Regions from separate parts of the Staphylococcus carnosus genome, predicted to be linked through region 2. Evidence: a T-box and tRNA genes for the amino acid it is inferred to sense, from the RefSeq annotation. Region 2 holds a T-box; the other regions hold tRNA genes.
What was found. The T-box of region 2 lies ahead of DYE31_RS06165 (valine--tRNA ligase). A T-box ahead of a tRNA ligase gene usually reads a tRNA of that ligase, here a tRNA-Val.
Positions count from the first base shown of each region.

Region 1 (3,270 bases), 1.1 Mb from region 2:
AGAAAAAGTATATGAAATTGGACGTGTATTCCGTAACGAAGGTGTATCAACACGCCATAACCCTGAATTTACTATGATCGAATTATATGAAGCTTATGCTGATTTCCATGACATCATGGATTTAACAGAAGGCACAATTCGCCATATTTCTAAAAAAGTACTAGGCACTGCAGTAGTTCCTTATGGTGAATACGAAGTAGATTTAGATTCACCTTGGAAACGAGTTCATATTGTAGATGCTGTTAAAGAAGCAACTGGTGTAAACTTCTTTGATGTTAAATCTGATGAAGAAGCACGTGAACTTGCTAAGGAACATGGTATTGAAATTACAGATCATATGACATATGGTCATATTTTGAATGAATTCTTTGAACAAAAAGTAGAAGAAACACTTATTCAACCTACATTTGTATATGGACATCCAATTGAAATTTCACCACTTGCTAAGAAAAATCCGGAAGATCCGAGATTTACAGATCGTTTCGAATTGTTTATTGTGGGTCGTGAACATGCGAATGCATTTACAGAATTAAATGATCCTATTGATCAACGCGAAAGATTCGAAGCGCAATTGAAAGAAAAAGAACAAGGCAACGATGAAGCGCATGAAATGGATGAAGATTATATTGAAGCATTAGAATACGGTATGCCTCCTACAGGCGGTCTAGGAATTGGTATTGATAGACTTGTAATGCTATTAACTAATTCTCCATCTATCAGAGATGTATTGTTATTCCCATACATGCGCCAAAAATAATAGGCTATATAGAAGAAATAGAAAGAAGGGTGCTGGTAATCAGCACTCTTTTTTATGGGTTTTAATGTGAAGAAACATGCGGTATCTAGGTTCTCAAAGCTTTTTATCAACATATATTACAAAAACTTTAAAGAAATCAAAAAAACTTATGAAAAACCCTTGCAATAATTTTTAATGCGTGTATAATAGTTAAATGTTCTGAAGAAATAAAGTAACATTTTATGAGCGATTTTGTATGAATATAAGTTATTCAGAAAAATAACTCGAAAGTGTTGACAAGACTTAGAAAATGTAGTAACATATAAAAGTCGTCAAAAAGAACACGTCATACATTTGTAAAAAAGATTTTAACTGAGTGTAAAATTGACCATTGCAAATGTTAACAAAAACACTTAATATAGTTTAAGTGGAAAACACAAACAACTTATTAATTACATTGTCTGGTGACAATGGCAAAGAGGTCACACCTGTTCCCATGCCGAACACAGTAGTTAAGCTCTTTAGCGCCGATGGTAGTCGGACTTACGTTCCGCAAGAGTAGGACGTTGCCAGGCAATATAATTCGGAGAATTAGCTCAGCTGGGAGAGCATCTGCCTTACAAGCAGAGGGTCGGCGGTTCGAACCCGTCATTCTCCACCATTTAATAGCCGGCCTAGCTCAACTGGTAGAGCAACTGACTTGTAATCAGTAGGTTGGGGGTTCAAGTCCTCTGGCCGGCACCATCTTAAATCTTTTGAGCCATTAGCTCAGTTGGTAGAGCATCTGACTTTTAATCAGAGGGTCAGAGGTTCGAATCCTCTATGGCTCATCAGTTTTCCATTATACATTGCAGAAGTAGTTCAGCGGTAGAATACAACCTTGCCAAGGTTGGGGTCGCGGGTTCGAATCCCGTCTTCTGCTCCATTATTTTTGCCGGGGTGGCGGAACTGGCAGACGCACAGGACTTAAAATCCTGCGGTAAGTGATTACCGTACCGGTTCGATTCCGGTCCTCGGCACCATATAAATATTAGCGCCCGTAGCTCAACTGGATAGAGCGTTTGACTACGGATCAAGAGGTTATGGGTTCGACTCCTATCGGGCGCGCCATTTATAATTTTCACTACATAATAATTGAATGACGGGAAGTAGCTCAGCTTGGTAGAGCACTTGGTTTGGGACCAAGGGGTCGCAGGTTCGAATCCTGTCTTCCCGACTCTTATTTAATTATTCATAATGGGGGCTTAGCTCAGATGGGAGAGCGCCTGCTTTGCACGCAGGAGGTCAGCGGTTCGATCCCGCTAGTCTCCACCATTATTATTAAAATGAACATTGAAAACTGAATGACAATATGTCAACGTTAATTCCAAATTAACAAACGTCTTAGGACGTTTTAAAACAAATTAGTTTTTATGAGCTAGTCAAACAAATCATAACTTTTATGGAGAGTTTGATCCTGGCTCAGGATGAACGCTGGCGGCGTGCCTAATACATGCAAGTCGAGCGAACAGATGAGGAGCTTGCTCCTCTGATGTTAGCGGCGGACGGGTGAGTAACACGTGGGTAACCTACCTATAAGACTGGAATAACTCCGGGAAACCGGGGCTAATGCCGGATAATATGCAGAACCGCATGGTTCTGCAATGAAAGACGGTTTTGCTGTCACTTATAGATGGACCCGCGCCGTATTAGCTAGTTGGTAAGGTAACGGCTTACCAAGGCAACGATACGTAGCCGACCTGAGAGGGTGATCGGCCACACTGGAACTGAGACACGGTCCAGACTCCTACGGGAGGCAGCAGTAGGGAATCTTCCGCAATGGGCGAAAGCCTGACGGAGCAACGCCGCGTGAGTGATGAAGGTCTTCGGATCGTAAAACTCTGTTATTAGGGAAGAACAAGTGCGTAGGTAACTATGCGCACCTTGACGGTACCTAATCAGAAAGCCACGGCTAACTACGTGCCAGCAGCCGCGGTAATACGTAGGTGGCAAGCGTTATCCGGAATTATTGGGCGTAAAGCGCGCGTAGGCGGTTTTTTAAGTCTGATGTGAAAGCCCACGGCTCAACCGTGGAGGGTCATTGGAAACTGGAAAACTTGAGTGCAGAAGAGGAAAGTGGAATTCCATGTGTAGCGGTGAAATGCGCAGAGATATGGAGGAACACCAGTGGCGAAGGCGACTTTCTGGTCTGCAACTGACGCTGATGTGCGAAAGCGTGGGGATCAAACAGGATTAGATACCCTGGTAGTCCACGCCGTAAACGATGAGTGCTAAGTGTTAGGGGGTTTCCGCCCCTTAGTGCTGCAGCTAACGCATTAAGCACTCCGCCTGGGGAGTACGGCCGCAAGGCTGAAACTCAAAGGAATTGACGGGGACCCGCACAAGCGGTGGAGCATGTGGTTTAATTCGAAGCAACGCGAAGAACCTTACCAAATCTTGACATCCTTTGACCGCTCTAGAGATAGAGTCTTCCCCTTCGGGGGACAAAGTGACAGGTGGTGCATGGTTGTCGTCAGCTCGTGTCGTGAGATGTT
Region 1 is NZ_UHCT01000001.1:2,395,586-2,398,855, reverse strand. Features, by position in the region: gene lysS (lysine--tRNA ligase) at 1-757, shown strand, start outside; rRNA gene rrf (5S ribosomal RNA) at 1,197-1,311, shown strand; tRNA gene DYE31_RS11735 (tRNA-Val) at 1,322-1,397, shown strand; tRNA gene DYE31_RS11730 (tRNA-Thr) at 1,405-1,480, shown strand; tRNA gene DYE31_RS11725 (tRNA-Lys) at 1,494-1,566, shown strand; tRNA gene DYE31_RS11720 (tRNA-Gly) at 1,587-1,661, shown strand; tRNA gene DYE31_RS11715 (tRNA-Leu) at 1,670-1,758, shown strand; tRNA gene DYE31_RS11710 (tRNA-Arg) at 1,770-1,846, shown strand; tRNA gene DYE31_RS11705 (tRNA-Pro) at 1,879-1,952, shown strand; tRNA gene DYE31_RS11700 (tRNA-Ala) at 1,975-2,050, shown strand; rRNA gene DYE31_RS11695 (16S ribosomal RNA) at 2,175-3,270, shown strand, end outside.
Region 1: it encodes a tRNA-Val, which carries the amino acid that the T-box ahead of DYE31_RS06165 (valine--tRNA ligase) is inferred to sense. The anticodon was not compared.

Region 2 (3,270 bases):
ATAAAACATCATCAAATGGACGTTCTCCTGTAAATTCAAGACCTTGGAAGATCATACGAGCTACCCAGAAGAAAATAATATCATAACCTGTTACAAGTGCATTTGTAGGATAATAGCGTTGATAATCTTCAGATTCAACGTCAGGCCAACCTAAAGTTGAGAATGGCCATAATCCGCTTGAGAACCAAGTATCTAAAACATCTTCATCTTGTACCCAATTCTCTGCATCTTCTGGTTCAGTTTCACCTACATAGATTTCTCCAGTTTCTTTATGATACCAAGCCGGTATTTGATGACCCCACCATAATTGACGAGAAATAGTCCAATCTCTGATGTTTTCCATCCATTGATTAAATGTATGTTCGAAACGTTCTGGTACAAAATTAATACGGTTATCCGTTTTTTGATTATCTAGTGCTTGTTTTGCTAAAGGTTCCATATTTACAAACCATTGTGTAGATAAATATGGTTCAACAACTGCGCCTGTTCTCTCAGAGTGGCCCACTGCATGAACATGGTCTTCAATTTTAATCACTAAATCTTGTTCTTTTAAATCTTCTACTAATTGAGCACGACATTCAAAGCGGTCCATACCTTCATATTTGCCTGCTTTATCGTTCATTTTACCTTCTTCATCCATTACAATAATTGATTCCAAATTGTGTCTTTGACCAATTTCAAAGTCATTAGGGTCATGAGCAGGTGTTACTTTCATCGCACCACTACCAAATTCAACATCTACATATTCATCTGCAAGGATTGGTAGTTCGCGATTTACAATCGGTAGGATTACTTTTTTGCCGATTACATCTTTATATCGTTCGTCATCAGGATTAACGACAATAGCTGTATCACCTAACATCGTTTCTGGACGTGTAGTTGCTATTTCAATATATCCTTCTCCATCCGCGTATGGATATTTGAAATGATAAAATTTACCTTCTACATCTTCATGCACAACTTCAATATCTGATAATGCAGTACGTGCTTCAGGATCCCAGTTGATAATGCGCTCACCGCGGTAAATTAGTCCTTTATTATACATATCAACAAATACTTTTCTAACCGCTTTACTTAAACCTTCATCTAATGTAAAACGTTCTCTGTCATAATCTAATCCTAAACCTAGTTTCGCCCATTGCTGACGAATGAAAGATGCATATTCATCTTTCCAACTCCATACTTCTTCAAGGAATTTTTCACGGCCGATATCATGTCTAGAAATACCTTGTTCATTTAATTTTGCTTCTACTTTAGCTTGAGTAGCAATACCCGCATGGTCCATACCTGGTAAATATAATGTATCGTAGCCTTGCATACGTTTCATTCTAGTAAGAATATCTTGTAAAGTTGTATCCCATGCGTGTCCTAAATGCAATTTACCCGTTACATTCGGAGGCGGAATAACAATTGTATATGTTTCTTTTGATTTGTCACCACTTGGTCTGAAATAACCTTTTTCAACCCATTCTTGATAACGTCCGGCTTCTACTTCAGTCGGATTATATTTTGGTTTCATTTCCATTGAATTTCCTCCTTAAAAATAAAAACACCCGTTCCTAAACATAGGACGGATGTTCCGTGGTACCACCTAAATTCAACATAGCATCTGCTATGAAGCACTTATATTGATTAACGCTCAATTACGCTTTATCCTACTTTGTTTCAAATAAAGATTCTAGCGGGCTACCTTCAGCAGTATTATTATACATTCTCACCAACCATGTACTCTCTATAAAATAAATATCTGCATACTCTTCCCGATTTCTATTATTCACTTACTTATTTATAGTATAATAGAACTACAAAATAAGTCAATGAGGTGGTAAAAAAATATGACAGATTGTGCTTTTGGAACAACTGATCCAGTATATATAGAATATCATGATAAAGAATGGGGACAACCGCTTCATGACAGCAGAAAACTTTTTGAATTAATGGCTTTAGAATCCCAACATGCAGGGCTTTCTTGGCTTACTATTTTGAAAAAGCGCCCTGCTTACCGTGAAGCTTTTTACAATTTTGACCCTGAAAAAATCGCCTCTATGACAAATGCAGATATCGATAAGGTTATGGAGTTTCCAGGAATCGTTCATTATCGCAAAAAATTAGAAGCCATTGTGAGTCAAGCTAAAGGTTATTTAGAAATTGAAAAGAAACATGGCAGTTTCAGTAAATTTTTATGGTCATATGTTAATGATCAGCCGATTGACCTAAAATATAAAACACCAGCTGATCGCATTACTGTAGATGAACGCGCTAAACAGATGTCTAAGGATTTAAAAAAATATGGTTTTAAATTTATGGGACCTGTGACCATGTTCTCATTTCTAGAAGCGGCTGGTTTATATGATGCACACTTAGAAGATTGCCCTTTTAAGCCTTCAAAACATTAAATATATAAATTAAATCTTTTAAACGGAGATGTATATAATGAAAATTTTAATTACAGCTTTTGATCCGTTTGGCGGAGAAAAGAAGAACCCTGCATTAGAGGCTATAAAGTTATTGCCAGAACAAATCAAAAATCATCAAATTACAAAATTAGAGATCCCTACTGTCTTTCATAAATCTTCAGATAAAATAGCTGACAAATTAAAAGCAGAACACTTTGATGCGGTTATTGCAATCGGACAAGCTGGCGGTCGTTATAATCTAACACCTGAACGTGTCGGTATTAATATCGATGATGCACGTATTCCTGATAATGAAAACAATCAGCCGATTGATATACCGATTCAACAAGATGGCGCACCTGCATATTTTTCTAACTTACCAGTCAAAAAAATGACGCAAGCAATTAAAGATGCTGGTATTCCAGCTGCTTTATCAAATACTGCTGGTACTTTCGTATGTAATCATATTCTTTATCAACTCGGATATTTGCAAGCGACACGATATCCTGATATTAAATTTGGATTTATTCATGTTCCATTTATTCCAGAACAAGTTGTTGATAAACCTGATAAACCTTCTATGGCCTTAAGCAGTATTGTAACAGGGTTAGAAGCTGCAATTGGTGCCATTTCTGAAGATAATCAAGATATTAAAGAAGCACTAGGTGAAATTCAATAATATAGAAAAACTGCCTCTTTTCAATTCAGAGGCAGTTTTGTTTATTTTTTGGTTGACCGTTCTGTGTAGTTCAAGAAATACTTTATAGCTGGTGCAATAAGGAATAAGATGAAGAATATTCTAAAGATGTGGAAACTAGATATAATCGCTACATCAGCATGAGTTTCTAATGCAACGAGTACAATTTGACTCATT
Region 2 is NZ_UHCT01000001.1:1,286,077-1,289,346, reverse strand. Features, by position in the region: gene DYE31_RS06165 (valine--tRNA ligase) at 1-1,525, opposite strand, end outside; T-box leader at 1,564-1,777, opposite strand; gene DYE31_RS06160 (DNA-3-methyladenine glycosylase I) at 1,836-2,396, shown strand; gene pcp (pyroglutamyl-peptidase I) at 2,434-3,075, shown strand; gene DYE31_RS06150 (AbrB family transcriptional regulator) at 3,117-3,270, opposite strand, start outside.

Region 3 (3,270 bases), 410 kb from region 2:
TCGTTAAGGAACTCGGCAAAATGACCCCGTAACTTCGGGAGAAGGGGTGCTCTTTAGGGTTCACGCTCTGAAGAGCCGCAGTGAATAGGCCCAAGCGACTGTTTATCAAAAACACAGGTCTCTGCTAAACCGTAAGGTGATGTATAGGGGCTGACGCCTGCCCGGTGCTGGAAGGTTAAGAGGAGTGGTTAGCTTCTGCGAAGCTACGAATCGAAGCCCCAGTAAACGGCGGCCGTAACTATAACGGTCCTAAGGTAGCGAAATTCCTTGTCGGGTAAGTTCCGACCCGCACGAAAGGCGTAACGATTTGGGCACTGTCTCAACGAGAGACTCGGTGAAATCATAGTACCTGTGAAGATGCAGGTTACCCGCGACAGGACGGAAAGACCCCGTGGAGCTTTACTGTAGCCTGATATTGAAATTCGGCACAGCTTGTACAGGATAGGTAGGAGCCTTAGAAACGTGAGCGCCAGCTTACGTGGAGGCGTTGGTGGGATACTACCCTAGCTGTGTTGGATTTCTAACCCGCGCCATTTATCATGGCGGGAGACAGTGTCAGGCGGGCAGTTTGACTGGGGCGGTCGCCTCCTAAAGTGTAACGGAGGCGCTCAAAGGTTCCCTCAGAATGGTTGGAAATCATTCATAGAGTGTAAAGGCATAAGGGAGCTTGACTGCGAGACTTACAAGTCGAGCAGGGTCGAAAGACGGACTTAGTGATCCGGTGGTTCCGCATGGAAGGGCCATCGCTCAACGGATAAAAGCTACCCCGGGGATAACAGGCTTATCTCCCCCAAGAGTTCACATCGACGGGGAGGTTTGGCACCTCGATGTCGGCTCATCGCATCCTGGGGCTGTAGTCGGTCCCAAGGGTTGGGCTGTTCGCCCATTAAAGCGGTACGCGAGCTGGGTTCAGAACGTCGTGAGACAGTTCGGTCCCTATCCGTCGTGGGCGCAGGAAGTTTGAGAGGAGCTGTCCTTAGTACGAGAGGACCGGGATGGACATACCTCTGGTGTACCAGTTGTCGTGCCAACGGCATAGCTGGGTAGCTATGTATGGACGGGATAAGTGCTGAAAGCATCTAAGCATGAAGCCCCCCTCAAGATGAGACTTCCCAACTTCGGTTATAAGATCCCTCAAAGATGATGAGGTTAATAGGTTCGGGGTGGAAGCATAGCGATATGTGGAGCTGACGAATACTAATCGATCGAAGACTTAATCCAATTTCAAGTTTTGATTGGTTGAATTGATAATTACTTACTATCTAGTTTTGAATGTATAATCATTCTATTGTCTGGTGACAATGGCAAAGAGGTCACACCTGTTCCCATGCCGAACACAGTAGTTAAGCTCTTTAGCGCCGATGGTAGTCGGACTTACGTTCCGCAAGAGTAGGACGTTGCCAGGCAATTGTATTATTCCACAGTAGCTCAGTGGTAGAGCTATCGGCTGTTAACCGATCGGTCGTAGGTTCGAGTCCTACCTGTGGAGCCATATGGCCCCGTGGTCAAGCGGTTAAGACACCGCCCTTTCACGGCGGTAACACGGGTTCGAGTCCCGTCGGGGTCATTTACATATAGGAGAATTAGCTCAGCAGGGAGAGCATCTGCCTTACAAGCAGAGGGTCGGCGGTTCGAACCCGTCATTCTCCACCATCTTAATGAACTGAATATTTGCTGGAGGGGTAGCGAAGTGGCTAAACGCGGCGGACTGTAAATCCGCTCCTTCGGGTTCGGCAGTTCGAATCTGCCCCCCTCCACCATCTTTAATGGGCTATAGCCAAGCGGTAAGGCAACGGACTTTGACTCCGTCATTCACTGGTTCGAATCCAGTTAGCCCAGCCATTAGAGCCATTAGCTCAGTTGGTAGAGCATCTGACTTTTAATCAGAGGGTCAGAGGTTCGAATCCTCTATGGCTCACTGTTAGCACTCTTTTAAGAGTGCTTTTTTTATACTCTTTTTTAAATTCATGGAAGATATTATTTGTATAAATACGTATTTTCATTCAAGGATACTACTACTTTTATGATATAATTTGTGTGTATGACGGCTATTTATCAATTAGATAAAATGGTTATCATTGTAATTAGGTTACCGGAGGAGATGCTATGAATTTTGGCAGCTTTTTTGAAAATTTTAACACGGTAAAGTTAATAACAAGTGTATTAGACTTAGTTATCGTATGGTATGTTATTTACCTTCTAATCACTGTATTCAAAGGTACAAAAGCAATTCAACTCCTCAAAGGAATCATTGTGATTGTAATTGGCCGTTGGGTAAGTGCTGCCTTGGATTTAACAACTACTGCCCGTTTATTCGATATGGTTATTCAATGGGGGTTCTTGGCAATAATCGTTATATTCCAGCCTGAAATTCGTCGTGCTTTAGAGCAATTGGGTAGAGGTAATCTATTCAAGCGCTATACTGACAGCTCTTCAGCTGATCAACAAAAATTGATTAAAGCTGTATCAGGTGCAGTTCAGTATATGGCGAAAAGACGTATCGGTGCCTTAATTGTTTTTGAAAAGAAAACAGGTTTGCAAGATTATATTGAAACCGGTATTCCGATGGATTCGGATATTTCACAAGAACTATTAACAAATGTGTTTATTCCTAACACGCCATTACATGATGGAGCAATGATTATTCAAGGTACTAAGATTGCAAGTGCTGCTTGTTACTTGCCTCTTTCTGATAGCTCAAAAATATCTAAAAGCTTAGGTACGAGACACCGTGCTGCTGTAGGTATTTCAGAAGTGTCAGATGCGTTTACTGCGGTTGTATCTGAAGAAACAGGTTCAATTTCTATCACATTTGATGGTAAATTGAGAAAAGATATTTCATTGGAAGTCTTTGAAGAATTATTAGCAGAGCATTGGTTTGATACAAGACTTCAAAAGAAAGGTGTGAATTAGAATGTTTGAGAGCAAATGGGGATTACGTTTTGTTGCATTTGTCTTAGCATTAGCCTTCTTTTTAACAGTGAATAATGTTTTTGGGAATATTTTCAGTTCTTCAGCTCTTACACAAAGTACAACACGTACAATACAAAATGTTCCTGTAGAAGCTACATATAACAGTAAAGAATTGTACGCATCAGGGATACCTGATAATGTTGATGTTCAGCTAAAAGGCTCACAATCTAAAGTTTTAAAAGCTGAACAATCTGATGACATTAAAGTCGAACTGGATTTAACTAAAACTAAATTAGGTAAACATAAAGTTGACTATGTCATTAAAGGACTTGATAAAGATGTTGATGGAACAGTCAA
Region 3 is NZ_UHCT01000001.1:879,761-883,030, forward strand. Features, by position in the region: rRNA gene DYE31_RS03995 (23S ribosomal RNA) at 1-1,221, shown strand, start outside; rRNA gene rrf (5S ribosomal RNA) at 1,292-1,406, shown strand; tRNA gene DYE31_RS04005 (tRNA-Asn) at 1,418-1,492, shown strand; tRNA gene DYE31_RS04010 (tRNA-Glu) at 1,496-1,567, shown strand; tRNA gene DYE31_RS04015 (tRNA-Val) at 1,578-1,653, shown strand; tRNA gene DYE31_RS04020 (tRNA-Tyr) at 1,677-1,760, shown strand; tRNA gene DYE31_RS04025 (tRNA-Gln) at 1,768-1,842, shown strand; tRNA gene DYE31_RS04030 (tRNA-Lys) at 1,846-1,918, shown strand; gene cdaA (diadenylate cyclase CdaA) at 2,107-2,913, shown strand; gene DYE31_RS04040 (CdaR family protein) at 2,915-3,270, shown strand, end outside.
Region 3: it encodes a tRNA-Val, which carries the amino acid that the T-box ahead of DYE31_RS06165 (valine--tRNA ligase) is inferred to sense. The anticodon was not compared.